2 regions of the Lysinibacillus phoenicis genome follow, and region 2 is predicted to be linked to the other one. Evidence: riboswitches for the same ligand, from Rfam matches in the RefSeq annotation. Region 2 holds a riboswitch; the other holds the start of a gene.

Region 1 (15,959 bases), 3.4 Mb from region 2:
TTTCTTGCTCAATTCTTGAGCGACGAGGCTCTGTAAAGCGTTTCTTAATATCAAGCAATTCTTGTTTAATGACACGTACAAGCTTTGCCTCACTTTGTAAAATCCCCTCTAGCTTAGCAATCAACCTATTTAGCTCGTCCTGTTCTTGTCGAAGCTCTGTAATGTCTGTATTGGTTAAACGGTATAATTGCAAGCTGACAATCGCCTCTGCCTGTACCTCTGTAAAATCAAACTTCGCCTGTAAATTAAGCTTGGCATCCTTTTTATCATTAGAAGAACGGATTGTTGCAATCACTTCATCTAAAATGGAAAGGGCTTTAATTAACCCATCCACGATATGGGAACGATCCTTCGCCTTTTGTAAATCGTAAATGGAACGGTTCGTGACTACTTCTTTTTGATGGGCAATATAGGCATCCAATAATAATGGTAAGGTCATCATTGTTGGACGACGATTATGAATGGCAATCATATTAAAATTATAAGCTACCTGTAAATCCGTTGTTTTAAATAAGTATTGGAGAATTCCTTGTCCTGGTACATCCTTTTTCAGTTCAATGACAACACGTAAGCCAGTTCTATCAGATTCATCACGAATTTCCGCAATCCCCTCAAGACGTTTATCTACGCGTTGCTCATCAATTTTTTTCACAAGATTCGCCTTATTGACATCGTAAGGTAATTCTGTGATAACAATTTGCTCTTTACCACCCTTAATAGGCTCCACAACCGCTTGTGCACGGACAATAATTTTACCGCGACCCGTTTCATATGCTTTTTTAATGCCATCAACGCCTTGGATAATACCACCTGTTGGGAAATCTGGCCCTTTAATGACCGTCATTAATTCATCCACTGTCGCAGTAGGCTTATCTAAGCGCATTAATACGGCATCTAGCACTTCATCTAAAGCATGTGGCGGAATATCTGTCGCATACCCCGCCGAAATCCCTGTAGACCCATTCACTAGTAAGTTAGGGAAACGTGCTGGTAAAACAGTTGGCTCCATATCCTGGTCATCAAAGTTCGGTACAAACTCAACCGTTTTCTTGCCGATATCTCGTAGCATTTCACCAGCAATCGCAGATAATCGTGCCTCCGTATAACGCATGGCAGCTGGTGGATCTCCATCGACCGAACCATTGTTCCCATGCATCTCAATAAGCATATGACGTGCTTTCCAGTCCTGACTCATACGCACCATCGCTTCATAGACAGAGCTATCTCCGTGTGGATGGTAATTACCGATTACATTACCGACTGTTTTCGCAGATTTTCGGAACGGCTTATCATGGGTATTTCCTTCTGTAAACATCGCATATAAAATACGGCGCTGTACTGGTTTAAGACCGTCACGTGCATCAGGCAACGCGCGGTCTTGAATAATATATTTACTATAGCGACCAAAGCGGTCACCCATTACTTCTTCTAAAGGTAAATCTTGAAACTTTTCCGTACTACTCATGCTTGGTCCTCCTCTTGTTGGATGAATTCATTCTCTAAAATATTGGCATCATCCTCCATACCGAAGTCTACATTGGCTTCGATCCATTTACGACGGGGTTCTACCTTATCACCCATTAACGTCGTGACACGTCTCTCTGCACGTGCACCATCCTCGATTGTGACACGAATTAATGTCCGTGTCTCAGGGTTCATCGTTGTATCCCAAAGCTGGTCTGCATTCATCTCTCCAAGACCTTTATAACGCTGTAATATGTAACCCTTTCCAACTTTTTTGATGGCCTTTTGTAGATCGCTTTCTGTCCAAGCATATTCAATGACTTCTTTTTTTCCAGTACCCTTAGAAACTTTATAAAGTGGAGGTAGCGCGATATAGACTTTTCCTGCTTCAATAAGTGGGCGCATATATCGATAGAAGAACGTTAATAGCAATACTTGAATATGAGCTCCGTCCGTATCAGCATCGGTCATGATTACTACTTTATTATAAGCGGAATCTTCTACAGCAAAGTCTGTACCAACACCTGCGCCAATCGCATGGATAATCGTTGAGATTTCTTCATTTTTCATAATATCCTGTAGCTTGGCTTTTTCCGTGTTAATGACTTTCCCGCGCAGTGGCAGAATCGCTTGGAATGTACGGTCGCGCCCTTGTTTCGCAGAGCCCCCAGCAGAATCACCTTCGACTAAGTATAATTCATTTTTTGCGGCATTCCGAGACTGTGCAGGCGTTAGTTTACCAGACAGAATGGTACTACCTTTTTTGTTTTTCTTGCCGTTTCGTGCATCTTCACGCGCTTTACGAGCAGCTTCACGTACTTGCTGCGCACGAATGGCTTTACGCACAAGAGAAGCTGATAACTCCGCATTTTCCTCTAGTACATACAAAATTTGCTCAGACACTACACTATCTACTGCAGAACGTGCCTCACTTGTCCCAAGCTTGCCCTTTGTTTGTCCTTCAAATTGCAATAAATGCTCTGGAATACGAACAGAGACGATGGCCGCTAAGCCTTCACGAATATCAGTCCCCTCAAGGTTTTTATCCTTATCCTTTAACAAGCCAATTTTTCGTGCATATTCATTAAATACACGCGTTAATGCTGCTTTCGCACCTGTTTCATGTGTTCCACCGTCACGTGTACGAACATTATTAACAAAGGATAAAATCGTTTCCGAATAACCATCATTATATTGGAAGGCGAACTCTACCTCGATTTCATCCTGGATACCTTCTACATACTTCACCGGATGAAGGACGTCTTTTTCCTCATTCAAATACGCAACGAAAGCTTCAATGCCATTCTCATAAAAGAACACATCACTTTTGCCTTCCTCGCGCTCATCAATTAATTCAATTTTTAACCCTTTTAGTAAAAAGGCTGACTCACGTAAACGCTCTGCTAACGTATCATAATTGAATTTTGTGACAGAGAAAATACTGTCATCCGGTAGGAAATGAACAAGAGTACCTGTTTGCTTTGTTTGTCCTATTTCTTCTAGCGTTGTAACAGGATGTCCACCGTTCTCAAAACGCTGACGATATTTTTTACCGTCACGATGAATGGTAACCTCTAAAAACGTTGAGAGTGCATTGACTACAGAAGAACCTACACCATGTAAGCCACCACTTGTTTTATAGCCCCCTTGTCCAAATTTACCGCCTGCATGCAGCACAGTAAAAATAATTTCAGGGGTTGGTTTGCCCATTTTATGCATACCTGTTGGCATACCACGGCCAAAGTCTCGCACGCTGATACTCTGATCCTGATGAATCTTGACAATAATATGAGATCCAAAGCCAGCCAGTGCTTCATCTACCGCATTATCTACGATTTCATACACAAGGTGATGAAGTCCACGGCCATCCGTCGAACCGATATACATGCCGGGTCGTTTGCGTACCGCTTCTAATCCTTCTAATACTTGTATAGCGTCATCATTATAGACGCTAGGTGACTGTTTATTCGTCAAAAAAATTCCCCTCCAAAAAACAAACACATGTTCTATTTATGTTCTCATCCTAATAATAATAGCATTTCCTGTCAATAGCTAGCGACAGGTCCAATAAAATTTTAAAAATTGCTCACAGTTTTGATTCTTTTTATAGTAAACATCTTCAACAGTTGCTTAAATTTGGAATTTAAGCAAGACAGACTGCTACTACTATCCATTATCGTTTGACGCATAGTAGCCTATTTAGTTTCACTTCCATTTGTTTGGCTTCTCATCACGAGCGATGAAAGTGCTACGATGTATCTCGCGATTAACTGGATAAAGTTAGACTTCTATTCTACCAAAGGAATGAACGATTGACAAAATTGCCTTTATGCCTATATTTTTAAAAAGGCTTTTTTCCACAACTGATCCTCTCATGTCTAAAAGACTACCCTATGGTAATTGAATTCAAGACCCATAATGAAATCTCCTTCATAACATTGTAGATTAGCAAGAAAAAGTGTAAAATACTTGTTACAAACTATTAGTACCAAGTATTGACTATGAATGAAAGGAGTCCAGCTATGATCAATGGACTTATTATTTTATGTGCTTATCTAATTGGCTCTATACCTTCTGGATTATGGATAGGCAAAATTTTTTATAACACAGATATTCGTGAACACGGGAGCGGTAATCTAGGTGCAACCAATACCTTCCGCACGTTAGGAAAAAAAGCGGGTATCGTGGTGACCGTGATGGATGTTTTAAAAGGAACTGCCGCAGTGTTACTCGTGACACTTCCTATTTTCTCTGACAGTATGCTCCATCCGTTACTACTCGGCCTAGTTGCCGTAATCGGCCATATGTTTCCAATCTTCGCCAACTTCCGTGGTGGGAAGGCAGTGGCAACCTCTGCGGGTGTTTTATTAGGCTATTCATGGCCACTGTTTGTCCTATTATTTATTGCCTTTATTGTGACATTAAAAATTACTAAAATCGTTAGTTTAACATCTATGATAGCCGCTTTAGTAGCACTTATTTATGCAATCGTTTATTATTTTGTTACAGGTGACTTTGCATTAGGCATTTTGGTAGCCTTTTTATTCACTTTTATTATTTATCGTCACCGTGCCAATATTTCACGGATTAAAAACGGCACCGAGCCAAAGGTAAAATGGCTGTAGGAAGAGAGGAGCATTCGAAATGAACATTGCATTAACAGATGAAGCCCTACAATGGTTCAAGCAGGAAATGGAAGTAGAATCAGGTGATACCATTCGCTTTTATGCACGCTATGGTGGTTCTAGTCCTTTTCACGAAGGCTTTTCACTTGGCATGACTCGTGAAGAACCGATCGCTATAGGTGTTCAAACAGAAATTGATGGTGTAACCTATTACATTGAAGAGAAAGACCTCTGGTTCTTTAACGATTACAATCTACATGTTGACGTTGATGCAAGTAAAGATGAATTACAATATGATTATCGTACATAAAACAGTGTTTCCTTTCGGCATATGAAAGGAAACACTGTTTTTTATTTCGCTTCATGGTCCAAGGTTGTTACGTTGAAGTAATCTTTAGCGGTACCCGAAGCTGAGAAGACATCCAGTAGAAATCCATGGCAGATTTTCATGCCTTCTTCGTTTATCTGGTAAAAAATTTGTCCACTCTAATGGTAATGAACGTCCATTTGAGGAGGAAAACACATGTCCACGTCTAACAATATTGATACCTCCCCATCCCATACTATGAACGATTTGTTATACACGTCCCTTGCTAAAAATTTAAAAATCATTCAGAACTCACTCGGTCATAGCAATGACATCATTATACGAAAAATTACTATTGGTGAAACTGAACCTCATCACCTAGCCATTATATCGATTGATGGTTTATCAGATAAAACAACCATTTCCGATTCTGTTATTGATAAACTGATGGCTAACATTGAGGAAGAACAAGATATTGAAATTACAACCATTAATGAATATGTCCGAAATTCCTATTTAACAGTTGGTGATGTAAAAAATATTGAGCACTTTAAAACGCTCTACCAAGCTATTCTCAATGGTGAAACGGTTATATTATTAGATGGCTTTGCTGAAGGGATAGTGACCAGCACAAGAAGTGCGAAAGATCGAGCAGTAACAGAACCATCGACGGAATCGGTTATACGAGGACCTAGGGAATCCTTTACGGAAACACTTCGTACCAATACAGCCCTAATCCGTCGTAAAATAAAAAGTCCAAACCTCTGGATTAAATCACGTATTATCGGTGATGTCACACAAACAGATGTAGCAGTCATGTATATTAATGGCATCGCGAACGACAAAATTGTCGCAGAGGTATTAGCTCGTTTAGACCGCATCAATATTGATGGCATATTGGAAAGTGGTTATATTGAGGATTTCATTCAGGATTCTAAAAATACCATGTTTCCAACTATCTACAACTCCGAACGTCCCGATGTCATTGCTGGTGAATTATTAGATGGGAAAGTAGCGATTTTAGTAGATGGAACACCCTTTGTCTTAGTGGTGCCAGCGTTATTTACATCTTTTTTACAGTCAGCAGAAGATTATTATCAGCATTGGATGATAAGCTCCCTGATCCGCATATTGCGCTTTTTTGGTATTAGTCTAGCATTAGTAGCACCATCACTGTATGTAGCCATTACAACCTTTCACCAAGAAATGCTGCCAACACCGATGTTAATCAGTATTGCATCGCAAAGGGAGGGCGTCCCCTTCCCAGCTGTAGTAGAGGCACTCATAATGGAGATTGCCTTTGAGGTTTTGAGGGAAGCTGGACTTCGTATGCCAAGAACAATCGGTCCTGCTGTGTCGATTGTAGGTACCTTAGTTATTGGTCAAGCAGCGGTTGAAGCAGGCATTGTTTCAGCTGTAATGGTCATCATTGTCGCCTTAACGGCCATTTGTAGTTTCCTCTTCCCTGCTTATGGCCTATCGAATACTATTCGTGTGCTACGGTTTCCATTAATGATTTGTGCTGCGATGTTTGGTTTATTTGGTGTAATGTTTGGCATTATGTTGATTATTCTACATTTATGTAGTATTCGATCATTTGGTGTACCTTATTTAAGCCCATTTGCACCGTTAGTCCTGAAGGATCAAAAAGATGCCTTTCTATTATTCCCACGTAGAAAGTTACTAACACGACCTCGTTTAGTTAACCAGAAAAACATTGTCAGAGGCCATCAATATAAAGATGTAAAAAAGAGGTAATCACTATTGAATAAATGAGGAAATTAAATATGGCGAAAATAAAAGTGATCGGCTTACTTTGCATCCTCACTTTATTATTAAGTGGTTGCTGGAGTAAGCGTGAATTAAATGAATTAGCCATTGTCGTTGCACTTGGAATAGATAAAATAGACGATGCATATGAGGTCACCGTGCAGATTGTCGATCCTAGTGAAGTGTCGATGAAACAAGCCTCCACACAACGCTCCCCTGTTATTAGCTATCATGCGAGGGGTGAGACTATCTTTGAGGCTATTCGCAAAATGACAACACTTGCAGCACGGAAACCCTATTTTGCTCATCTGCAAGTAGTCGTCTTAGGAGAAGAGCTCGCAAAAGAAGGAATCAGTGAATCACTCGATTTAATTTCGAGGGATCATGAATTTCGAAAAGATTTCGATGTCATTATGTCTTATGAGGCTGCAGCAAAGGATGTGTTAAATGTACTAACACCCATCGAAAAGGTGCCTGCTAATAAAATGTTAAATTCACTTGAGGTTTCTGAAAAGGCTTGGGGCTCCACAATCGCTATTAATATAGATGAATTAGTTAACACATTAAGTAGTAAGGATAAAGGAGCATTAATTTCTGCGATTGAAATTCACGGCGATAAAAAATTAGGCGTCGATCAAGCCAATGTTCAGCGCGTCAAAACACCCGTTTTATTACAATACGCAGGTCTAGCTGTCTTTAAAAAGGATAAATTCATCGGATTACTGACAGAGGAAGAAAGTAAAAGTGTTAGTTTTCTCAGTGACAAAATTAAAAGTACCATTGAAATCATCGCTTGTCCGAAGAAAGGTACTTTATCTACAGAAATCACACATTCCAAAACAAAAGTAAAAGGCTCCTTTCAACATGGAGAGCCAGCAATCGATGTTCAAATTGAAGTGGAGCAGAACGTGGGAGAAGTAGAATGTGATATCGACCTTTCAAAACCTAAATCTATTGATTATGTGAATCAAAAAACAGCTCAAGGTATCAAAGGGCGAATTGAAGAAGCATTAGAGAAAATACAACAACAATATGAAGTTGATGTTCTAGGATTTGGTGATACACTCCATCGGGCAGATGCAAAACAGTGGAAAAAAATCAAAAATGATTGGCCAACTATCTTTCCAGAATTGCCGATTCATGTTCATGTGAAGGTGAAAACGCAAGGCTTAGGTACAATGCAAAACTCATTACTAAACAAACCAAAGGAGGAGTAACGAAGTGGTTCTAGCCGTTGCGATCTTGATCATCTCGGTCATCGTAGGCATTATTTTTATTCCAAAACTAAAAAAACAACAGGATACAAAGGGCATTGTTGTGTTCTCCATTTTGTTACTTATTGGTACGGCTTTAAATATGGCAATTGCCCTTAAAATCCATATTCCGAGCCCATTAGATTTAATAACATTTATATTTACACCGATTAGAGATTATATTTTGTCATTAAGCAAATAGAGAGAATGACTAAAAAAGGAAGGGATTCGATGGAAAAGGAAATCATTAGCTCAAGACAATTTACAATTATTACCCTCCTTTATTCAATCGGTACAGCTATTTTAATTATTCCCGCTAGCATCACAAGTGCCGCTAAGCAAGATTCGTGGATTGCTGCCAGTATTGGGGTCATCCTCAGTTTACTGGTTATTAAATTATTTATGACGCTAGCCAACCAAACACCTTCTCTTAATTTTATTGAGGCAAACGAAAAAATACTCGGTCCCTTTTTGGGGAAATTCACAGCCATTTGTTTCCTGATTCTGACCTTTCTTTCCGCTGGAGAATTACTCTATTTTATCGGGATATTCATGAAAACAGAAGTGATGCCGGAAACACCGACCATGGCGATTGCCTTGCTGTTTATTATTATCATTATGTATGCTGCCTATTTAGGCATTGAAACTTTTGCGCGGTCTGCAGAAATCCTCTTTCCGTTATTTGTCTTTATTTTTATTTTTTTTGTTGTCTGTATTACCCCTCAGATTACGTTTGAAAATATTCAACCTGTACTCGAGGCAACAAAATCATCAATGTTTTATAGTATTATTCGTTTTATGAGTATTTTTTCCTTTCCATTAATTGTGTTATTAATGCTCTACCCTGCTGCGGTTAATGTACAGCAATCCGCGCAGAAAGGGTTTTATATTGGAATCATCTTAGGTGGATTTGTTTTAGTGACATTGATTGTGCTATCAATTCTTGTACTAGGTCCTGAAAATACGGCTTCTAGAACCTTTCCAAGCTATGCCTTAGCACAAAGAATATCGATAGGGAATTTTTTGCAGCGGATTGAGATTATAATGGCCTTTATGTGGATCTCATCCATTTATATTCGAACTTTTATGTATTTCTATACGACCGTTGTCGGCCTTGCCCAGATTTTAAAAATCAAGGATCATCGGCCTCTCATTATACCGATGGGACTAATTGTTATTGGGCTTTCTCAAATAGTTCACCCAAACATTGTCCATTCGAACAAATATAATAATGAAATTTGGCCAATCTTTTCTTTTTTCATCACCATTCTATTACCGATCCTTTTACTGATTGTGGCGATTATTCGCAATCGCAAAGCGAAAGCTGAAACGAGCGAAATGCCCAAAGCAGAAACAAGCAATGACAATCAAAAAGTCTAATTTCTTTTAAATTAGCAAGAAATTAGACTTTTTATTTGAATCAAATATGATACTCAATTTCGTCAACAAAATCCCATTCATATGGTGTTTCTTGGTATACATAATAGTTCAACCAGTTCGAGAATAATAAATGGGTGTGGGCACGCCATGTATTAATAGGCTCTTTAGTTGGATCATCGTTTGGAAAGTAGTTTACGGGAACGGCGATATCAAGGCCCTTAGCCACATCACGACTGTATTCATCGGCTAGTGTTGTTGCATCATATTCCAGGTGACCTGTAATCATAATGTTTTTATTATCTTTTGATTGTACGATAAATACCCCTGCATCCTCCGAATAAGATAATAAGCGTAAGTCTGGATGATTGCGTACATCGTCAATTGACACAGACGTATGGCGAGAATGAGGAGCGGTAAATAAATCACTAAATCCCCGCACTAAATCTACCGTTAAATCGGTAATGACATGGGAATAGACACCAGAACATTTAGCTGAAAGCTCTATCTTTCCAATTCCATAGTGGTGATACAAAGCAGCCTGTGCTCCCCAACAAATATGTAATACGGATGTCACATTCTCTTTGGACCAATCCATAATTTCTGAAATTTCTTGCCAATAGTTGACCTCTTCAAAAGCCAATTTTTCTACTGGCGCCCCTGTAATAATCATGCCATCATAGCGTCGATGACGAATTTGGTTGAATGTCGTATAAAATAGCTGTAAATGAGATTTACTAACATTTTTTGATTCATGTGTGGCAGTGTTTAAAAACGTAATATTGACCTGTAACGGTGTATTCCCTAATAACCGTAATAATTGGAGTTCTGTTTTTTCTTTTTCCGGCATTAAATTTAAAATTAATATATTTAACGGACGAATTTGCTGTGTTTTCGCACGATCCTCTTCCATCACGAAGATTTTTTCCTCACGTAAATGTTCTCCAGCTGGTAAATTTTTCGGAATATTAATTGGCATCTTGCGTTCCCCTCTCTGTTTTCGCTCTCTTTTTCTAAAAATTAAAAAATCCCCCTCATTCCATACGAGATAGAATGAGAAGGATTTTTTCACGTCCACTCTTATCTCTCAAAGGAATATCCTTTGTTGGAATTAGCACCTTTCTAACACATGTTAGAGGTTGCTGAAGCGTCATAGGGCCATATCCCTCAGCTTCTCTTGATAAGATTATTTAATTACCTTGAATTGTAACATGAACTAGTTAGAATATCAATAATTCATAGAATATTTTGTGATTCGCTATGCATGTTCTTTGTCCATTTGAAGTACACTAAGCTTGCTGTTAGTGGCTTTTCGATATTTAAAATTTATGGTAAACATGCCGTATTTATGTTACCATATAGCTTTAGTAAGAGAGAGGAACGTGAATAGTTTGATTAAAATTGAATTTCCAAAACCAGATGTAGTTATCCGTCAACGTGAACAAGAAGTAAAACCAGGTGATGTGCCAATCACACCTTATTTTGGCTTTATTGATTTCCATAAAATCACACGTGATAAAGGCGGCATTTTCTTATTCTATAATGACAAGAATGAGCTATTATTCGTTGGGAAAGCTCGTAAAATCCGTCAACGTATTAAAAAGCACTTTGAGGATAATGTATCACCGATGAAAAACCACCGTGATGAAGTGTTCAAAATTGAAGTCTATGAAGTAGAAGATCCAATGGAACGTGAAATTTACGAAACATATGCCATTAATACTTTCCGCTCCAAATACAATGTTGATAAAGTCTTTTATTAAGACAAATTACAAAAAGCCGAAATCTCATCAAAGTGAGATTTCGGTTTCTTTTTTCACAGGATGGTCATACGATCGATGGGTGTGTTTTGCTTGTTGATGAAGACCTCAATAAGGTTCTGTTCAGGGCTTTTCGATATTTTAAAAACATATGGTTGGGCCTCTTTTCGTTGCTCGCTGCCTTCATTAAGATGAATGATGAGTCTATTTTCCTCTACTTCCATACTTGCTAGTACATTTCCCTTTGAATAATAGACGAGATAATACGTCGCGTCATCTTCATACAATAATTGAATATTGTCCTGAGAAACGATGTTTTTCTGAACATGTTCTGGTACGATAGGTAGTTCACGAATGCTGAGTGGAGTGGTAGGTGGCGTAGCATTACACGCTGCTAACATTAGTAGACACCCTAAACCTAGCAACACTAATTTATTCAGAATGCTCCCCTTTTCTCATCTTTATTCTAAGAAAAAACCTTTTCGCTCTTTCGCAATCCAATCCTCAAGCTCCTGATCATCGCGTTTTACTAGTCTATTGATAAGGACATCATGCCAAATATAATCCTCTAACAAATAGATATGGACAGGGTCATTAGTGATGAAGGCCGTTTCTTGCGCGGATGGCGAGTGACCATAAATCATTTCCTGACCATCTACCGATAAAATAAACCAATGTGGAGTAGACGTTTTTTTCGTATAGTGTGTGGCCCTATGGCGGTCAATAGTCGCTAAGTGTTCGTCTACATACAGTGTAATGCCATGCACAGGAATACGCTGTGACACTTCTTGAAGGTCTTGCCGTAGCGCATCGTACATATCTTCCCACATCGACAGAATCACTTTTTTCTTTGCTTTTCTTAAAAGTGACTGACAGTAATTGAGGATGGACTCCTTGCCCTTTAGCATCACGACTTTATGCTCCACTTCCTGAACATTTTCCTCTAGCTTTTCTAATTTCATACTTATCGACGAAAAATTTGATTGCCAGCGCTGCTCCATTTGCTGTAAAAATACGGACACGGGCATGGCTGAATAGGTCGTTTGTTCTGCAGTCTCTTCTTTCAACACGATCCCTTTTTCTACAAGGATATTTAAAATATCATATACTCTTGCACGCGGTATGCCAGAATTTTTGCTGACCTGATAGGCACTAACATGACTTTGTTGAACGAGTGCCGTATAGGCTTTTGCTTCATATTCTGTAAAACCCATATCTTTCAACTGGGTGATTAATTCCTCCATGTAATCCCTCCATTAGCTTTATTATAGGCTACTGTTGTGAAGATTTGCCAATAAAAAAGTTAGGGTTTACAGCAGTAAGTAAATTAGTTACTATTTCAGTAGTAACTAATTTAGAAGAGGTGTAATCATGGTTTTTGATGTCGATGTACATATTATCATTCTATTAATATCATTTGGATTTCTGGCAGCTTTTGTCGACTCGGTAGTTGGAGGAGGCGGATTAATTTCATTACCGGCTCTACTGTTTGTTGGTCTTAACCCAGCGGCTGCTGTTGCCACTAATAAACTAGCAGGGGCAATGGGCTCACTAACATCCTCTATTTCCTTCTACCGTTCTGGTCAGCTGGAAATTCGCTCTGTCCTTAAATATTTTCCTCTAGCATTTATCGGATCATTATGTGGTGCATGGACTGTCCATCTCATCAACCCAGCATTACTAAAGCCACTAATGTTAGTCATGCTGGCAGCAGTGGGGATTTATACAATCTTTAAAAAGGATTGGGGTGCTGTCTCTACTGTAAAAAATTTATCTAAAACTCATTTATTTTTATTTATGCTGCTGTTATTTGCTATTGGTTTTTATGATGGCTTTCTTGGTCCTGGAACAGGCTCCTTTTTAATCTTTAGCTTCCTGCTGATAGGCTTTGATTTTTTAAAGGCAGCAGGCAATGCGAAATTTTTAAATTTAGCGAGTAATGTAGCTGGTGTGTGTATGTTTGCTTACTTAGGGCAAATTCATTATGTATATGGTTTAGTCATGGGGATCGCTCAAATTGGTGGAGCAATGCTCGGCTCAAAAATGGCGATTCAAAAAGGAAGCGGCTTTGTTCGTACGCTTTTTATCGTGGTGACGATGACATTATTAGCGAAAAACGCCTATGATTTTATGATGCATTAAATTAAAACACGCCACAGAATTGTAATCTGTGGCGTGTTTACTTTAAATCATTAATTGTTCATTTTTAAATTTATGACTAGTGGCAAGACTCACCATAACAAAAATAATGAAGGATGCCACAATTGGCAGCGTGACTGTATGCATACCAAAGATGGAAGGATAGAAGCGATCAATGACAATGTACAGGGACATGCCTGTAATCATCGAAGCAATTGCACCATATTTGTTCGCCTTCTTCCAATACAATCCTAGGACCACGGTCCAAATAAAGACTGCCTCCAGCCCACCAAAGGCAAATAAATTCAACCATACTAATAAGTCTGGTGGATTTAGGGCAAAGATAATGACTGCTAATCCAATGACCGTTGTGACAATAAAGCTTGCACGCTTAATTTCTGCATCACTTGCTTTTGGCTTCATGTAATTTAAATAGATATCTTTCACAACTGTGGAGCTAACAAGCATGAGCAGTGCATTAACAGTAGACATCGTAGCGGCCATTGGTGCAGCTAATACAATCCCTGCTAAAAATGGCGGTAATACCTTCAACGTTAGAAGTGGCATCACTTTATCTCCAATATCAATACCAGGTAGGACAGGTCGAGCTAATACACCAATTAAATGCATACCAAACATGATTGTCCCAATCGCAATCGTACCGATAATGATGGCTAAATGCATACTTTTTGAATCTTTATAGCTCATCGCACGAACTGCAATTTGTGGGAGTCCTACGACACCCACACCGATTAAAATCCAAAATGTCGAGACATAAAGTGGTGTTAAATCTCCCTGTGCGCCAAAGGGTGATACAAAATCCGGATTTTCAGCGACTAGTGAGGTCATAATATTATCGATACCACCACCTGCAATAATTGTGCCAATTAATAAAATAACTGTACCAATAACCATAATTGTGCCCTGGACTGTATCCGTTAAAGCTACTGCTCGGAAGCCTCCAATAATAACATACACTAACACCGAAATAGCAAAAATAAACAGTGCCGTTGTGTAGCTTAAGCCTGTCAAAGATTCAATTAAACGTGCGCCCCCGACCCATTGTGCCATCATCGCAGAAAATAAAAAGACAATAATACTGATGGCGGATAAAATCACTATGACATGGCTTTTGTAACGCTCTCGTAAAAAGTCAATTAATGTGATGGCCTGGTAACGACGAGCTATGATAGCAAATTTTTTACCTAAAATCATGAGGACAAAATAACCCGCCGGAAGCTGTGCCATCGCGAGTAATACCCAGCCAAGGCCTTTTGTATAGGCTACACCTGGCCCACCGATAAAACTACTTGCACTACCATATGTAGCAATCATCGTCATCGCTAGAATGAAGCCACCCATTTCACGACCACCAAGGAAATACTCCTGAAGGAACGAATTAGAGGAACGGATATGCTTATTAGCCCAAATACCAATCCCAAAAATAATAATTAGAAATAATAGCAAAGGAAATACAACTTGCCAATGCATTAATGATCCCCCTCCTCATCATCAAATGGTACCTCTTTGAAAAAGAGTTTCATGACAATCCAGATGAGCAGGATCATAAAGCCTGTCCCTGCGATACAGCTATAGAAAAACCAGGCAGGAAAACCGAATACATACGAATAATTAGCTGGATCTCCTCCGCCTAATCCATAGGCAAAGCCAAACCAAATCGCAAAGTTGACAATGACTAGTCCAATCCCAATAAGCGCCTCTCGATGCGCTATTTTAAAGCGTTGATCTTTCACATGACAATCCCCCTAACCTACTCTATTTTACTGATATGTTGGTCTGATGGGAAGTGTAAGAAACGTTTTTTATCCTATGTAGTCTCGAACTGCTATCAATTAACCGCTCCAAAAAATAAAAACCCTCGTCTATCGAATAAGACGAAGGTTATTTGGCATGGAATTTGCTTATAACGGACGTTTTTCCCAAGGTTCCATCGTTCCCACTGTATGGAGTAACCGATCATGCTGAATGGAATCAATGACACCTTGTGATATTTCCTCATTTGTAAGCCACCGTGAATGACTATCTTCAATTTTAAAGCCAAGTTGAACTTGATGGTATTGTAGGGCATCAAGTTTATCGATTTGCCCTTTAACTTCAGTAAGATTTGCACGACTCCCCAAGACATGAAACAGTTTCCATGATCCGCCTTGCCATTGTGAAATTTCACTTGCTATGCGCTCTAATGTACTATCAGCATATGAATGAATCCAAGCAATTACTAATTCAATAGGTCCATTTTGCTGCATCGTTTCTCGTATTTTCTTTAATAACAAGGATTCATCACGATAATCTACTAACAAAGGGGTTATCATGGATGAGTTATTTGCCTTGTTTAGCAAACGTTCCATCCGATCGGCATTCCGTCCAATGACTGAAACATGGTAACCATTATTTACTAACCATAGGGATGTGTTAGCTAACATCCCTGTTCCACCAATAACTAATGCGTGTGTCATCCATTTATCCCTCACTTCATTTAGATTTAAAGAAATGTGAGAGTCGCTAAGCTACTTATTTACTTAACAGTTCGGCGTATCGACAAGTAGTTGCAATACCTTTTTATCAATTTTACCAACACTTGTTTTTGGTAATTCATCTAGGAAAATGATATGTTTTGGAATTTTATAGCGTCCTAATTGCTGGTGACATAGCTCATTGAGTTCATCTAAAACAGCAGTAGTTTGGTGTTGACAGACAATAAAAGCTGTTACAATCTCACCCCAATAGTCATCCTCTACTCCAA
Region 2 (15,959 bases):
AAGATTGCTAAATTAGACAAAATAATCTACACTAAAAACAGAAAAGTAGTTTTATCTTCATTCATTAAAAAGTGAGTTAAGAACGAAGATAAGCCTTAGTCGGGCTTAGTTGCCTGGAATGAATTTCATCCAACAACAGGACGAAAAAACACTAAGGTACACTTGATATTTTTTTGGCCAAAAAATGAATGGCTATTCATTCAATGGGAGAATAAGGGGGAATTGCTTGTGACTTACAACATTAAAAAAGCAGCTGTTCTAGGTTCTGGGGTGATGGGCTCTGGAATTGCAGCACATTTAGCCAATATCGGTATACCAACATTACTATTAGATATTGCACCGAAGGAACTGACGCAAGAGGAAGAGGCAAAGGGTCTTTCTTTAGAGCATCCAGCTGTAAGAAATCGTATTGTAAACGGAGCTTTGCAAAAGTTATTAAAGCAAAAGCCAGCACCACTTACTTCTAAGAAAAATTTATCACTACTAACGGTTGGCAACTTTGAAGACGATCTAGGGAAACTAAAAGATGTAGATTGGATAATCGAAGTTGTAGTTGAAAATTTACCAATTAAACAAAGTCTCTATGAAAAAATTGATGCTGTTCGTAAACCAGGAACAATTATCAGTTCAAACACATCAGGAATTAGTATTAACGCAATGGCAGAGGGACGCTCAGACGACTTTAAAAGGCATTTCCTTGGAACGCACTTTTTCAATCCTCCTCGCTATTTAAAACTATTAGAAGTGATTCCTGCTAATACAACTGCGCCTGAAGTAGTTAGCTTCATGAAAACGTTTGGGGAAGATGTGCTTGGGAAAGGTGTTGTATTAGCAAAGGATACTCCAAACTTTATTGCGAACCGTATCGGAACGTATGGTTTACTTATAACTTTACAGGAAATGTTAAAAGGTGGTTATTCTGTTGGTGAAGTAGACTCTGTAACAGGTCCACTTATTGGTCGTCCGAAATCTGCCACTTTCCGTACACTGGATGTTGTGGGATTAGATACATTTATTCATGTAGCTAAAAATGTTTACGATCAAACAACAGGTGAGGAGCAGCAGGTGTTTGCTGTACCAGAGTTTTTACAGAAAATGGTCGCGAATGGCTGGCTAGGTGCTAAATCTGGTCAAGGGTTCTTCTTTAAACAAGGTAAGGACATACATGAGATTGATCCAACAACTTTAACTTATAGCCCGGTGAAAAAGTTGAAAACTCCTTCTATTGAAATGGCAAAACAAACGCGAGGCTTGGCTAATAAAGTCAAAGCATTAACATATGCGAAGGATCGTACAGGTGAGCTATTATGGGGAATTTTTGCACCAACATTAATTTATTCTGCTCAGCTACATGGTGAAATTGCGGATGATATCGTAGCCATTGACAATGCCATGAAATGGGGCTTCGGCTGGCAACAAGGACCATTTGAAATATGGGATGCTCTTGGCGTAAAAGACTCTGTAGCGAAAATGGAGTCAGAAGGTCGTGATGTACCTGCATTTGTTAAAGAGATGCTGGCAAATGGTTTTGAGACATTCTATTCTGAAATAGATGGCGATTTAGCTTATTACAATGGGTCACAATATGTGAAAGTGCCAGTTAATGAAAAAGAGATTAATTTAAAACGTTATAAGAAAAAGCATGGTGTCATTAAATCAAATACAGGTGCTAGTTTAATAGACTTAGGGGATGGTATCGCATTACTTGAATTCCATTCACAATCGAATGCAATTGGGTTAGATATTATCCAAATGATTAACTTTGCAATAGATGAAGTAGAGGCTAACTACAAGGGCCTAGTTATCGGTAACCAAGGGAAAAACTTCTGCGTTGGCGCAAATCTAGGAATGATTTTAGTAGAAGCACAGGATGATAATATCTTCGAGCTAGATTTCGTCATTAAGTCATTCCAAGATGCTATGCAAAAAATTAAATATTCCCGTAAGCCAGTTGTGGCAGCACCTTTTGCGATGACATTAGGCGGTGGAGCAGAGGTTTGTCTACCAGCTGCGCATATCCAAGCAACGATGGAAACGTATATGGGCTTAGTTGAAGTAGGCGTTGGTTTAATTCCTGGCGGTGGCGGAAATAAAGCGCTTTATCAAAAATTCCTTAAGGGCTTGCCAAATGGCGTAGAGGTAGACTATCAACATATTGCCAATAAAGTATTTGAAACAATTGCGATGGCTAAGGTATCAACTTCTGGCGAAGAAGCACGTGAAAATAACTTCTTAAACTTTGCAGATGGTATTTCCGTTAACCCAGATCATCAATTATATGATGCAAAGCAAGCGGCTTTAGCGCTTTATGAAGCAGGCTATCAACCACCTGTACCTACAAAAGTGCCTGTTGTCGGTGCATCAGGTTACGGTACATTACTCATCGGTGCGCAAGGGATGTTTGAGTCAGGCTTTATTAGTGAACATGATTTAAAAATTGCTAAAAAATTAGCTTATGTTATTGCAGGTGGTAAGGTTCCATACGGCACATTAGTTGATGAACAGTATTTATTAAACTTAGAGCGTGAGGCGTTCCTAAGCCTTGTTGCTGATCCACTTTCACAGCAAAGAATGCAACACATGCTGTTAAAAGGTAAACCACTTCGTAATTAATTGACGAAATAGATCAATCTTGCACATGAAACAAAGGGGGATTAATAGGATGCGTGAAGCCGTTATTGTAGCAGGAGCACGAACTCCAATTGGAAAAGCAAAAAAAGGTTCATTAGCAACGGTGAGACCAGATGATTTTGGTGCTGTTGTAGTCAAAGAAACATTGAAAAGAGCGGGCTATGAAGGACCGATTGATGATTTAATCTTAGGCTGTGCGATGCCAGAAGCGGAGCAGGGGATGAATGTAGCACGTAGTATTGGTGCACTTGCTGGGTTACCAGATACAACACCTGCTCTAACGATTAATCGATTTTGTTCGTCAGGTTTACAGGCGATTGCCTATGCGGCAGAACGAATCATGCTCGGACATTCCAAAGCGATTCTTGCTGGTGGTGTAGAGTCTATGAGTATGGTGCCAATGGTGGGAAATACACCACGCCTAAATCCAACGTTAGCTGAAACGGCTCCACAATATTATATGGGGATGGGCCATACAGCTGAGGAAGTGGCTCGCCAGTACAATGTTAGTCGAGAAGACCAGGATGCTTTTGCTGTTCGCTCACATGAGCTTGCTGAAAAGGCCATTAAAGAAGGTAAATTCAATGATGAAATTGTACCAATCGAAGTGGAACAGCATTATGTAGATGATCAAAATAAACCACAAGTGAAAAAATTCACATTTAGTATGGATGAAGGGGTACGTCCAGGTACATCTGTTGAAGGTTTAGCAAAACTACGTCCAGCTTTCCATGTAAAAGGTAGTGTAACGGCTGGTAATGCCTCTCAAACTTCTGATGGTGCTGCTGCTGTACTCGTAATGGACCGTGAAGAAGCTGTCAAGCAAGGGCTAACGCCAATGGCAAAATTCTTAGGCTTTGCTGTTGGAGGGGTACCGCCCGAAGTAATGGGGATCGGTCCAATTGTTGCTGTACCAAAAGCGTTAGAAATCGCAGGTTTATCCATAGAGGATATAGATTTATGGGAAATCAATGAAGCATTTGCTTCTCAATCATTACAGGTCGTACGTCATTTAGGGATCGACCAAGAAAAAGTCAATGTAAATGGTGGAGCCATTGCGTTAGGTCATCCGCTTGGTGCAACAGGGGCCATTTTAACACTTAAGCTTATTCATGAATTGAAACGCCAAGGTAAGAAATATGGCGTAGTGACAATGTGTATTGGTGGCGGTATGGGCGCTGCTGGGGTATTTGAAATTCTTTAATAATTTGCTAGATAAGCTTGAGGTGTACTGTTTACGGTTGCCTCCGAACATTGTATACATCAAGCTTTTCTATAGATATGTTAAGCCAAGAAACATGGTTTTTGGAGTGCAATCGAAGCGTCAGCTATCTCTTTATAGGGACGATGAATTTATGGCGCTGAGGTGTCACTTATTAGGGGATTAGACAATCAAAATAGATACATTGGGAGGAATTAAACATGACTGAAAAAACAACTGATTTCATTAAAGGCGGCGGATTTCTTATTGAAGATGTGGAATTAGATCGTGTATTTACACCAGAAGATTTCACTGATGAGCATAAAATGATTGCTAAAACAACAGAGGAATATGTAGCAAATGAAGTATTACCAGTAGTTGAAAACTTAGAGCACCATGAATTTGAGCATTCAGTGCGTCTTCTTAAAAGTGCAGGCGAATTAGGTTTACTTGGAGCAGATGTACCAGAAGAATACGATGGGCTTGGATTAGACAAAGTTTCTTCTGCTTTAATTGCTGAGAAAATGTCTGTTGCAGGTGGGTTCTCTATTACACATGGCGCTCATGTGGGGATTGGCTCATTACCAATCGTTCTTTTCGGTAATGAAGATCAAAAGAAAAAATATTTACCTAAGCTTGCCTCTGGGGAGTTAATTGCAGCCTATGCATTAACAGAACCAGGTTCGGGTTCAGATGCCCTTGGAGCAAAAACAACTGCGAAGCTTAATGATGCAGGAACACATTATATTTTAAATGGTGAAAAGCAATGGATTACTAATGCAGGCTTTGCAGATGTGTTTGTTGTCTACGCGAAAATTGATGGCGATAAATTCTCTGCATTCATCGTAGAACGTGCATTCAACGGCGTTTCAGTTGGCCCTGAAGAGAAGAAAATGGGGATTAAATCATCATCAACTCGTACATTAGTGTTAGAAGATGCGGAAGTACCTGTAGAAAATCTATTGGGTGAAATTGGCCGTGGGCATGTAATTGCGTTTAATATTTTAAATATTGGTCGTTATAAGCTGGGTGTGGGCACAATTGGTGGCTCTAAACGTGCATTAGAGTTAGCAATTCAATACACAAACCAACGTCAGCAATTTAAAACAAAGCTTTCTGATTTCAATCTTACTAAAGAGAAATTATCAACAATGGCTTCTCAACTGTATGCATCGGAATCTTTAAATTATCGTACGGTTGGTCTGTTTGAAGATCGTTTAAGTCAGTTAAGCCTTGAAGAGCAAAAGCAAGGAAAAGTGATTGCAGGTGCTATCGCAGAATACGCAATTGAATGCTCTATTGCAAAAGTGTTTGGTTCAGAAACACTAGATTACATTGCAGATGAAGCAGTACAGCTACATGGTGGCTATGGCTTTATGGCTGAATACGAGGTTGAGCGTATTTATCGTGATTCTCGTATCAATCGAATTTTTGAAGGTACAAATGAAATTAACCGCATGATTGTACCAGGCACATTTATGAAAAAGGCGCTAAAAGGTGAGTTACCACTATTACAGGTTGCCCAAAACTTACAGCAAGAGCTTCTAATGTTAATGCCAGAAGATATCGGTACAGAGCCACTTGCTCAAGAAAAATATTTAGTGAAAAATGCGAAGAAGATTGCTGTATTAGCAGCAGGTTTAGCAGCGCAACGCTTTGGTGCAAAGCTTGATCAGGAGCAGGAAGTATTAGTGAATATTGCGAATATCGCTAACCAATTATTTGCGATGGAATCGGCTGTTTTACGTACAGAAAAAGCAATTGCTCGTGATGGCGCTGAAAAAGCACATCAAAAATTGCTTTATACACAAATCTTCTGCCAAGAAGCATTTGCAGAAATCGAAAAAGAAGCAAAAGATACAATTCTTGCTTCAGCAGATGGTGATGCAGCGCGTATGACATTATCTGCGCTTCGTAAGCTAACTCGCAATAACCCATACAACTTAATTGCGAAAAAACGTGAAGCATCTGTAAAATTAATCGAAGCAGAAAAATATATCGTTTAATCATCAATGTAGCAAACTAGCTATCCTCTTTTGGGTGGCTAGTTTTTGCGATACCAATAAATTGAAAAATAGAGAATCATAAAAGTGACGGTTAAAAAAGCAAAACAGATGGATAGACTGATGAAAATGAGAGAAGTTCCTCCATTCAAAACAATTATGATGGTATACTACAGAAAAAGACAGTAGAGGAGCATATTAATGACTATTCAATTTATCCATTACCCTAAATGTACAACATGTAAAAAAGCGCAAAAGTGGTTAAATGATCATGAAGTTTCCTATGAAGAGGTACACATTGTAGAGCAACCACCTACAAAGGAAGAAATAACAGCTTTATGGCAGGCAAGTGGAATGCCTTTAAAGAAGTTTTTTAATACATCTGGTATGAAATATCGTGAGCTTGGTTTAAAGGACAAGCTGGCTGATATGACGGAAGAGGAACAGCTTGAGCTACTTGCTTCTGATGGTATGTTAATTAAACGACCTATCGTGACTGATGGAAAAAAAGTAACGTTAGGGTTTAAAGAAGCTGATTTTGAGCAAACTTGGAAATAGCCGTCTTGATCGTAATGAGGACTTACCTCTATTTGGAAGTGTAAGGCATGATCTGAATGAAAATAATGTCTCCGATGGATGTTTCTAATTTTTGAAGCGAACTCGAAAAAATATGCTTTCAATTACCTAGAGGTGTAATTGAATCTTGTTTTTATAGGAGAAGTATGGCACACTGAAAGTGAATATATTACATATTTATGGAGGGGTTTATTGCATGAGCACACCTAAAGACTTACGATACTCTGAAGAACATGAATGGGTAAAAGTAGAAGATGGAAAAGTACGTATTGGTATTACTCACTTCGCACAATCTGAATTAGGAGATATCGTTTTCGTTGAGCTTCCACAGGTTGGCGACGAAATCAAAACAGATGATCCATTCGGTAGCGTAGAATCAGTTAAAACTGTTTCTGAATTATATGCACCAATCTCAGGTACTGTAGTTGAAGTCAATGCAGATTTAGAAGATAGCCCAGAATTCGTTAATGAATCACCATATGAAAAAGCATGGATGATCGTTGTTGAGCCTGCTGATGCATCTGAAGTTGAAAAACTTATGACAGCAGAGCAATACGAAGAAATGATCGCTGAATAAGACAAGCTATAATCGAAAAACGTCGGAAACTACCGGCGTTTTTTGTTATATAATGACTTATAAGTGGGGATGTCTAATTGGAGGTGGCGTAATGTTCGAGGGAAAATGCTTGATCGTAGAAGGACGCTCAGATAAGCTACAAATTGAGCCTATTTTAAATGAGAATGTTACAATACTTTGTACGAATGGTACAATTGGTGTGCATCAATTAGAAGAGCTACTCGATCCTTATGAGGGCTGTGAGCTTTTCACTTTTTTTGATGCAGATACGTCTGGCGATAAGCTACGTGCATTAATGGACAGACATTATCCAGAGGCTGAGCATTTACGTACAATGCCAACATATAAGGAAGTAGAGACAACACCAAGAAAAGTGTTAGCGATGATTTTATTGCGCGCTCATTTCTCAATCCATAATGAATATATTTTGTAAGGTTGCGTGAAATCAATGGAAGAATGGTCAAAAGAGCAGTGGGAAGCGGCTATACAGTCGGGTGAAAAAGCTGCATTTTATTTATATACACCGATGTGTGGAACATGTGCGGTGGCATCAAAAATGCTGTCAGTTATTGAACAATTGCTGCCACAGCTTCAAATCGGCAAAGCAAATATCAACTTTCTAGAGCAGATTGCTTATGAGCATCAAATTGAAAGTGTCCCATGTTTACTTGTTACTGATGGCGGGAAAGTGACAGATAAAATTTATGCTTTTCAATCTGTACCTTTTTTGTACGAATTGTTAAAAAAATCAATTGACTGAACATTACTAGCGTGGTAAAGTATCAAATATATTACTAAAACATTAAATATATCGAACTCTTATGAAGAGCGGCGGAGGGAAGTGCCCTATGAAGCCCGGCAACCATCACCATGTGAAAAGGTGCCAAATCACCCAAAGATTTTTCTTTGAAAGATGAGAGAACGGTTTAACGTATCATACGTGACCCCTTCTACTTGTCTATGAGTGAAGGGGTTTTTTTATATAAGAAAAGGAGTATTCGCTATGATTCAGCTTCAAAATATTACGAAGAAATACAAAACAGCAAATGGCGAATTAACGGCAGTCAAAGACGTCAACCTTACTATAAATAAAGGTGAAATCTTTGGCATCATCGGCTATAGTGGTGCCGGTAAAAGTACCATGATTCGTTTATTAAATGGATTAGAGAAACCGACAACAGGAACGGTAACAGTAAACAATCTAGAATTTTCATCCATTAAAGGGCAAAAGTTAAGAGCTGCTAGACAAAAGGTAAGTATGATCTTCCAGCATTTCAATTTACTTTGGTCTAGAACAGTTGCTGAAAACATCGCTTTCCCTCTGGAAATTGCAGGTGTTCCAAAAGCTCAACGAGAAGGCCGTGTGAAAGAGTTAATCTCACTTGTAGGTTTAGAAGGACGTGATAAGGCATACCCATCACAGCTTTCAGGTGGTCAAAAGCAGCGAGTTGGGATTGCACGAGCATTAGCTAATAATCCAGAAGTTTTACTATGTGATGAGGCAACATCTGCACTGGATCCTGAAACGACAGATGCTATTCTTGACTTACTAGTTGATATCAATGAACGTTTAGGGTTAACGATCGTATTGATTACCCATGAAATGCACGTTATCCGTAAAATATGTCATCGTGTAGCCGTAATGGAGGCTGGTGAAATTGTAGAGCGTGGTGAGGTGTTGCAAGTTTTCCAAGCACCACAAGCAGCTATTACTAAGAAATTTGTAGCCCAGATTACCGACACAAAAGAAACAAAGGATACAGTGGAACAGATCAAAGCAAACTACCCAACTGGTCAACTTGTCAAGCTGATCTTTGTTGGTGAAAAAACGGAACAGCCCGTCATTTCACATCTTGTTAAAAAATTCGATGTGGAAGTAAGCATTGTTCATGGCAATATTTCGCAAACGAAAAATGGAGCATACGGTACACTTATTGTGCAAATTGATGGTTCTAAGGAAAATGTGGCTGATGCCCTACATTATTTAAATACAGTCGAAGTTCAAACGGAGGTGATCGCAAATGCTAACTAATCTCTTTCCGAACGTAGACTGGGAAAATATGTGGCAAGCTACGTATGAAACATTGTATATGACAGCTATTTCAACAGTTGTCACATTTATTCTTGGATTGGTTATTGGTATCTTGCTATTTTTAACAAGTCCTAATCAGTTATGGGCTAATAAAATTGTTAACTTTTTAACGGGGTCACTCGTTAATATATTCCGTTCCATTCCATTTATCGTATTAATTATTTTATTAATTCCATTTACGAAGTTTTTACTTGGGACAATTCGTGGAGCAAATGCGGCTTTACCAGCCTTAATTATTGGTGCAGCTCCATTTTACGCACGTATGGTTTTAATTGCATTACGCGAAATTGATAAAGGTGTCATTGAAGCAGCTCGTTCAATGGGGGCTAAAACGTCCACAATTATTTGGAAAGTCCTAATCCCTGAATCATTACCAGCTCTGATTTCTGGTATTACCGTAACGGCTGTAGCACTTGTTGGTTATACTGCAATGGCAGGGATTATCGGTGCAGGTGGTCTTGGAAACTTAGCTTTCCTTGATGGCTTCCAACGAAATCGCCAAGATGTGACATTAATGGCAACTATTTTGATCTTAGTAGTTGTATTTATCATTCAATGGATTGGTGATGTCATTACCGATAAAATCGATAAACGCTAGAAAGGCATTAGAGGTTATTCCGGTTCTTACCGCTAACATATTTCAAACAAAGTAAAAGGGAGTGTCATAAATGAAGAAATTATTGGCAGGATTATTTTTATCAATACTTGTCCTAGCTTTAGCAGCTTGTGGTACTGATAAAAAAGAAGATGCAAATTCAGCATCAGATGATCAATCAGATAGCAAAGAAAACGTAACATTAAAAGTAGGTGCTTCTAACACACCACATGCTGTTATTTTAGAAAAGGCAAAACCGATTTTAGCAAAAGAAGGTATTGATCTTGAGATTGAACCATATACAGATTATGTTTTACCAAACCAAGATTTAGAGTCAGAAGAAATTGATGCAAACTATTTCCAACATATTCCTTACTTAGAGTTACAAATTAAAGACAATGGCTATGATTTCGTTAATGCAGGTGGCGTTCATATTGAACCAATCGGTATTTACTCTAAAAAATATAAATCATTAGAGGACCTTCCTGAAGGAGCAACAATTTTACTTTCTAATTCAGTATCCGACCATGGTCGTATGCTATCATTATTAGAAGCAAAAGGCTTAATTAAACTAAAAGAGGGTATTGATAAAACAGCAGCTGAATTAAAGGATATTGAAGAAAATCCTAAAAACTTTAAATTCGATGCGAATACTGCACCAGAAATGCTTGTACAAATGTATGAAAATGACGAAGGTGATGCAGTATTAATCAACTCTAACTTTGCTATTGATAACGGCTTAAACCCAATCGAAGACGCTATTTCTCTTGAAGACAAAGAATCTCCATATGTAAACATCATTGCTGTACGTAAAGGTGATGAAACAAAACCAGAAATTAAAAAATTATTAGAAGTATTAACTTCGAAAGAAATCCAAGACTTCATCTTAGAAGAATGGAAAGGTGCAGTAGTGCCGGTAAAATAAGAATTGAAAATTCTTCAAAAGGGTACATAAGTTTAATGACTTATGTACCCTTTTGTGTTATTGAAAAAAGAGAATGTCACTTGAAAAAAGCGAGGCGGTTGCTTTTCATCTCGGTCATTGGGAAGCCCACCTTTCCTAAGAAAGGGTACAGATGATTAATTATCCTCAACTATGTACTTTTTATGACGTATAGGTATGTTCAGATATTGTCTAGTTATATTTTTTACTATAATACTGTTGTTAATTTATTAAATAAATGATAGAAAATAATAATATAGAAAAACAAATAGGGAGTGATTCTAATGAATGATATAAAATTCGCCCATGATATCATGCAAGAACATGAAGTAGAACGCTACTTTGAAATATGGCGGGAAAGTGTTATTAGATCACGCCTTACAATAACAGCAGTCTTTTTAAAAAGAGCTAATTCTACACAACCAAATGAAACCACGAATGATCAAGTTACCTCATTTTTACAATCGAAAATACGTAAGACAGATTTGCTTTTTCAATTATCCGATGGAAATCATTGGGGTATCTTTTTTTTACAAAGTAGTGATGTAGAAGCTAAAGCATTTTTAAAACGAATATTTGCCATCCTAAAAGCAGAACGGAAGTTTCAACATATTGCATTAAAGGCCTCTATAACAGAAATAAGAAATAATAACGTTATCTTTGAAGAGTTGTTAAATAAAAATAAACAAATGCTATCAGAGGATGAGCAATTAACGTGGAGTATAGCAGAAGTAAAAGATTATAGTGAGCAACCAACGGAATTAGTGAAAGTTAGTATTATTGAACAGAACGCTATTTTTAGACAAGTATTAGAGTCAACGCTAAACCAAATTGATATCCCTCATTTTACTCTGGATGTAAAGGCTTATGAGGATGGTTATAGCTTTTTACAATCGGATGATTATAAATCAGGGCATATGCATCTAATTCTTATGAATGATATTTTACCTCTAAAAAATGGCTTAGAAATATTGCATATCTTACGACATATGCCAAATGAAAAGAAATTTATTATTTATATGATGTCAGAACGCAATTCTGAAGGGGCAGCGCTTAATGCTTATGAAGGCGGTGTTGATGAATATATTGTCAAACCATTTAATTTACGTTTGCTCGAAGCCAAAATTAAAAGAACTTTTGCGAGGTTTTGGCTATGATTAAGCTGACTATTTCTACGCTTTTCGCAATAATTTCCTTCTTACTAGTTGTGCTCTTTATCTTTTTACTGTATTTACTTGTTCAGCGACAGCGTGAAAGCTATTTTGAAAAAGTTCGTGACCGTTATTTACAAAATTATTCTCAACTTTGGTATGATTACTTATTCAATAACGCACTATTTAGTATCGTATTGGTACCTAGAGGAAGGGCGCAAGTTGAAGCTATTGAAAGAATTTTTTCATCCTATTTAAAGAATATAAGGAATGAACAGTTGGAACTAAAAATTAAACAATTCTCCAATCAATATTTAAAAGCATTCTACGAAAAAGATTTATCAAGTAGACGATGGAGTATTCGAATGAATGCCCTCTATCGAATTGCAGACTTACAAATAGATCAATTGCTAACGAAGTGCCAAGAATTCGAAAAAAATAACATTACAGATGAAGAACATTTCCAGTTATTAAAAATATACTCCCTTTTCCAACCAGATTTATTTATGGAGAAAATAAAAAATTCCAATGTAAATTACGCTGAAAGTGAATATAGAAGACTGTTTGTATTATTAGATGATAATGTATTTATTCAATTTTTCCATGATTTTAATAGCTTGCCAGCTAATATGCAATTTGCTGTTATTGATACTGCTGCTGTAAAAAGAAAGATGGAGTATTTGGAGGAGTTAAAAAAATTATTAGACCATAATACGACGGAAATAAACATCAGAGCATTAAAAGGTCTTTATGAAATAGGTATTATTGATGAGATGGATCCCTTTATCCCTTTTGTGACTTCAGAAATGTGGGAAGCAAGGTTAATGGTTGCCAAAATTTTCAAGCATGTACCGCTTACTTACACTTATAGTTATTTAGAGCAACTTCTTCAAGATGAGAATTGGTGGGTACGTTCTCAAGCGGCAAAAACGATTGTAGAAGATCGACATGGTATAGCTAAATTACAGCAATTCATTGAATCCTCAAATGACCAATATGCAATTGAAATGGCCCAGGAAATTGCAGCGAGAAAAGAGGGGAAGTAAATGAAAATAATTGACTATTGCATGATGTTTTTTGGGGGCATTATTTTATTTTATATGCTGTTCGTTATCGTTTCATATTGTACAATGTTCATCATTGCTATGCTGGATTTAAGAAAACGCTATCGTCTCGATCTATCAGAGTATGATGATGCACATATAGATGCTTTTTATTCAAAACCCGTGTCGTTACTTGTTCCTGCTTACAATGAAGAAGTAGGGGTTGTAGATACAGTTTATTCATTATTGAATTTACGTTATCCTCAAACTGAAATTATCATTATTAACGACGGGTCTACAGATCAAACCCTTCAAACGGTCATCGAACATTTTCAAATGAAGCCAATCAACAAAATTGTCCGAACTAACATCCCTACAAAAGATATTAAGCAAATATATGAATCTGAAATCTATAAAAATTGTATTTTAGTTGATAAAGAAAATGGTGGTAAGGCTGATGCGCTAAATGTGGGTATTAATGTCTCTCAATATCCGTATTTTTGCTCCATTGATGGGGATTCCATTTTAGATGAAAAATCCTTGCTGCGGGTGATGAAGCCTATCATTTTATCTGATGGTGAGGTCATTGCGGCAGGTGGTAATATTCGTATTGCAAATGGCGCAAAGATGCAGTTTGGCTCTATTTATGAGACTCAATTACCTAGTAATTACTTAGTAATCATGCAAGTAATCGAATACTTGCGGGCATTTTTAATGGGGAGAATAGCCTTAAGTAAATTCAATTTAGTCCTTATTATTTCAGGAGCATTTAGTGTTTTCTCTAAAAAATGGGCTGTTGAAGCAGGTGGATATTCAACCAATATTATTGGCGAAGATATGGAACTTGTAGTGAATATTCATCGACTTATAAAAGAAAAAAAAGAAAATAAACGTATTGAATTTGTACCCGACCCAGTTTGCTGGACGGAAGCACCTCAAACATTAGGGGTACTGCGCAATCAACGAAGAAGGTGGCATCAAGGGTTATTTGAAAGTCTATGGAAGCACAAAAAAATGACCTTGAATCCTAGATATGGCATGATTGGATTTCTTTCGTTCCCGTATTTTTGGCTAGTAGAATGTCTAGGGCCTATTGTGGAGTTAGGTGGATATATTTATATCGTCATAGCCTTTTTCGTAGGGAAAATTTATTATGAAGTTGCGCTCATGCTGCTACTACTATTCGTTATTTATGGTGTTATTTTTTCAATAGCGGCAGTATTGTTTGAATCGTGGAGTATGAATACGTATCCAAAAAAACGAGAGTTGTTACGTATGATTCTTTTAGCGTTTACAGAAATTTTTTGGTATCGCCCACTAACATTATTCTGGCGCTGTGAGGGATTAGTTCGTTTTGTCTTAAGAAAAAGTGACTGGGGTAATATGAAACGTGTCGGCATTGCTGAAAAGGAGAAAAGTGTATGAAACGAATCTATATAGGGGTTATGGTCGTACTAGTCCTTATAATAATCCCTATTGCATGGTGGTACTTGGAAGATGAGAAACAGCTAAATGTAGCCGTTATAGATAAAACGGTTCCGAATGAGTCTTACCGAGAGCACTTAGGGGTGAATTGGTTTTTAAACCATTATAAATATAGATTAAATAATGAACCTTATGACGTAGAACGCGATTACTATGGAACAGCTCCAAATGATGAAACTAAAAGTGTTATAGAAAAGAAGTTGCCAAATGATTATAGTGACTATGATGTTATTTATTTGGCAGATACGTACGGAGTTTATAAAGATGATTTGCAACAAACAAAACGTTTAGGTGAACGTTCTGAAAAAATTGTTGGAGGACTTGAACAGAAAGAATGGCAGGCAATCGTCGAACGCTTAGCCAGCAAAAAGAAGAGCATGTTAATTGCTGAGTATAACACGTTTGCTTCACCAACATCAGAGGAAGTTCGTAAAGAATTACAGGATTATTTAGGAATCACATGGTCTGGCTGGATCGGGCGTTATTTCGATGAGCTTGATTATCATAAAAATTTAGAAATACCGCAATGGGTTATCGATGAACATGGCGATAGTTGGTCATATAAGGGTGGAGGATTTTTACTATTTAATGAAATAACAGAAGAACTACTTGTACTTGAATTGGACAAGCATGTTAAATCTGCAGGTATTCAAGTGCAGTTTACTGAAAATGGTAAAAAATTCTTTCATTCATCTGCAAGGGCGCAATACGATTATTGGTTTGATATTATTACACCTAAATATGCTGAAGATGCTCTTGCAAATTATAAATGGGATTTAACGAAAAAGGGAACAGAGCTGTTAAAGGCTAATGGTATTCCAGAACAATTTGCAGCAATTGTAGGTCAAGATAAGCGCTACACATCTAGTTATTATTTTGCGGGAGATTTTAATGATATCGCAAGGGTACCAAATATTTATAAGATAAAAGGGTTACCAACAATCTATAAATATGCTGAGAAGTATGCAGACAGTTCGTTTTATTGGTCCATTTACATCCCGGTAATGCATAAAATATTTGATTCATTTGAGCACAAAGAGGTTCAGGATACTGTGAATCATGAGAAATTAAACTATAATGCACGGATTCAGGGACAATCTTTTGAAGTGCGAAGAGACGGCAAATGGGAACCAATCGTATTTAAGGGTGTCAATATCGGAATGGGGAAACCTGGTGCCTTTCCTGGAGAAGCAGCAATTACTGAAGAGGAATATTATCGATGGTTTAAACAAATAGCAGACATGAATGCTAATACGATACGAGTCTATACATTACATCCACCCGGCTTTTATAGAGCACTTGCTAAATATAATGAAGAACATCCAAAAAATCCACTATATGTTTTACATGGAGTTTGGATTAATGAAGAGGGCTTATCAAATTCATTGGACGCCTATGATAAAGATACGTTAGAAGATTTTCAATTAGAAATGAAACGAATGGTAGATGTCATTCATGGAAATATCTATGTGGAGCCTCAACCAGGACATGCATCTGGCTTGTATGATGTAGACGTATCAAAATATGTTATAGGATGGGTATTAGGAATTGAATGGTATCCACATATGGTTGTTGGAACGAATGAAAAACATGCAAATATTGGTCAATACAACGGTACTTTTTTTGAAACAAAGGATGCCTCTCCATTTGAGCATTGGCTAG

The links. A riboswitch is a leader RNA that binds a small molecule or an ion and turns the genes downstream of it on or off. The one in region 2 is predicted to bind S-adenosylmethionine.
Region 1: linked by a shared signal. The riboswitch ahead of metA (homoserine O-acetyltransferase MetA) and the one ahead of ABC382_RS20375 (methionine ABC transporter ATP-binding protein) in region 2 are both predicted to bind S-adenosylmethionine.

What each region holds. Positions count from the first base shown of each region.
Region 1 is NZ_JBDFMP010000002.1:384,754-400,712, reverse strand. Features, by position in the region: gene parC (DNA topoisomerase IV subunit A) at 1-1,465, opposite strand, end outside; gene parE (DNA topoisomerase IV subunit B) at 1,462-3,438, opposite strand; gene plsY (glycerol-3-phosphate 1-O-acyltransferase PlsY) at 3,987-4,589, shown strand; gene ABC382_RS03180 (HesB/YadR/YfhF family protein) at 4,609-4,899, shown strand; gene ABC382_RS03175 (spore germination protein) at 5,113-6,654, shown strand; gene ABC382_RS03170 (Ger(x)C family spore germination protein) at 6,684-7,883, shown strand; gene ABC382_RS03165 (hypothetical protein) at 7,888-8,121, shown strand; gene ABC382_RS03160 (GerAB/ArcD/ProY family transporter) at 8,151-9,299, shown strand; gene metA (homoserine O-acetyltransferase MetA) at 9,340-10,275, opposite strand; SAM riboswitch class I at 10,374-10,483, opposite strand; gene ABC382_RS03150 (nucleotide excision repair endonuclease) at 10,688-11,059, shown strand; gene ABC382_RS03145 (hypothetical protein) at 11,113-11,457, opposite strand; gene ABC382_RS03140 (TrmB family transcriptional regulator) at 11,518-12,300, opposite strand; gene ABC382_RS03135 (TSUP family transporter) at 12,428-13,198, shown strand; gene panF (sodium/pantothenate symporter) at 13,241-14,686, opposite strand; gene ABC382_RS03125 (YhdT family protein) at 14,686-14,949, opposite strand; gene ABC382_RS03120 (short-chain dehydrogenase) at 15,118-15,672, opposite strand; gene ABC382_RS03115 (class I adenylate-forming enzyme family protein) at 15,736-15,959, opposite strand, start outside.
Region 2 is NZ_JBDFMP010000002.1:3,774,448-3,790,406, forward strand. Features, by position in the region: gene ABC382_RS20340 (3-hydroxyacyl-CoA dehydrogenase/enoyl-CoA hydratase family protein) at 229-2,613, shown strand; gene ABC382_RS20345 (acetyl-CoA C-acetyltransferase) at 2,663-3,835, shown strand; gene ABC382_RS20350 (acyl-CoA dehydrogenase family protein) at 4,054-5,838, shown strand; gene ABC382_RS20355 (arsenate reductase family protein) at 6,037-6,393, shown strand; gene gcvH (glycine cleavage system protein GcvH) at 6,608-6,988, shown strand; gene ABC382_RS20365 (toprim domain-containing protein) at 7,080-7,421, shown strand; gene ABC382_RS20370 (thioredoxin family protein) at 7,437-7,748, shown strand; SAM riboswitch class I at 7,805-7,908, shown strand; gene ABC382_RS20375 (methionine ABC transporter ATP-binding protein) at 7,992-9,020, shown strand; gene ABC382_RS20380 (methionine ABC transporter permease) at 9,010-9,678, shown strand; gene ABC382_RS20385 (MetQ/NlpA family ABC transporter substrate-binding protein) at 9,749-10,600, shown strand; gene ABC382_RS20390 (response regulator) at 10,903-11,775, shown strand; gene ABC382_RS20395 (HEAT repeat domain-containing protein) at 11,772-12,815, shown strand; gene ABC382_RS20400 (glycosyltransferase family 2 protein) at 12,816-14,237, shown strand; gene ABC382_RS20405 (hypothetical protein) at 14,234-15,959, shown strand, end outside.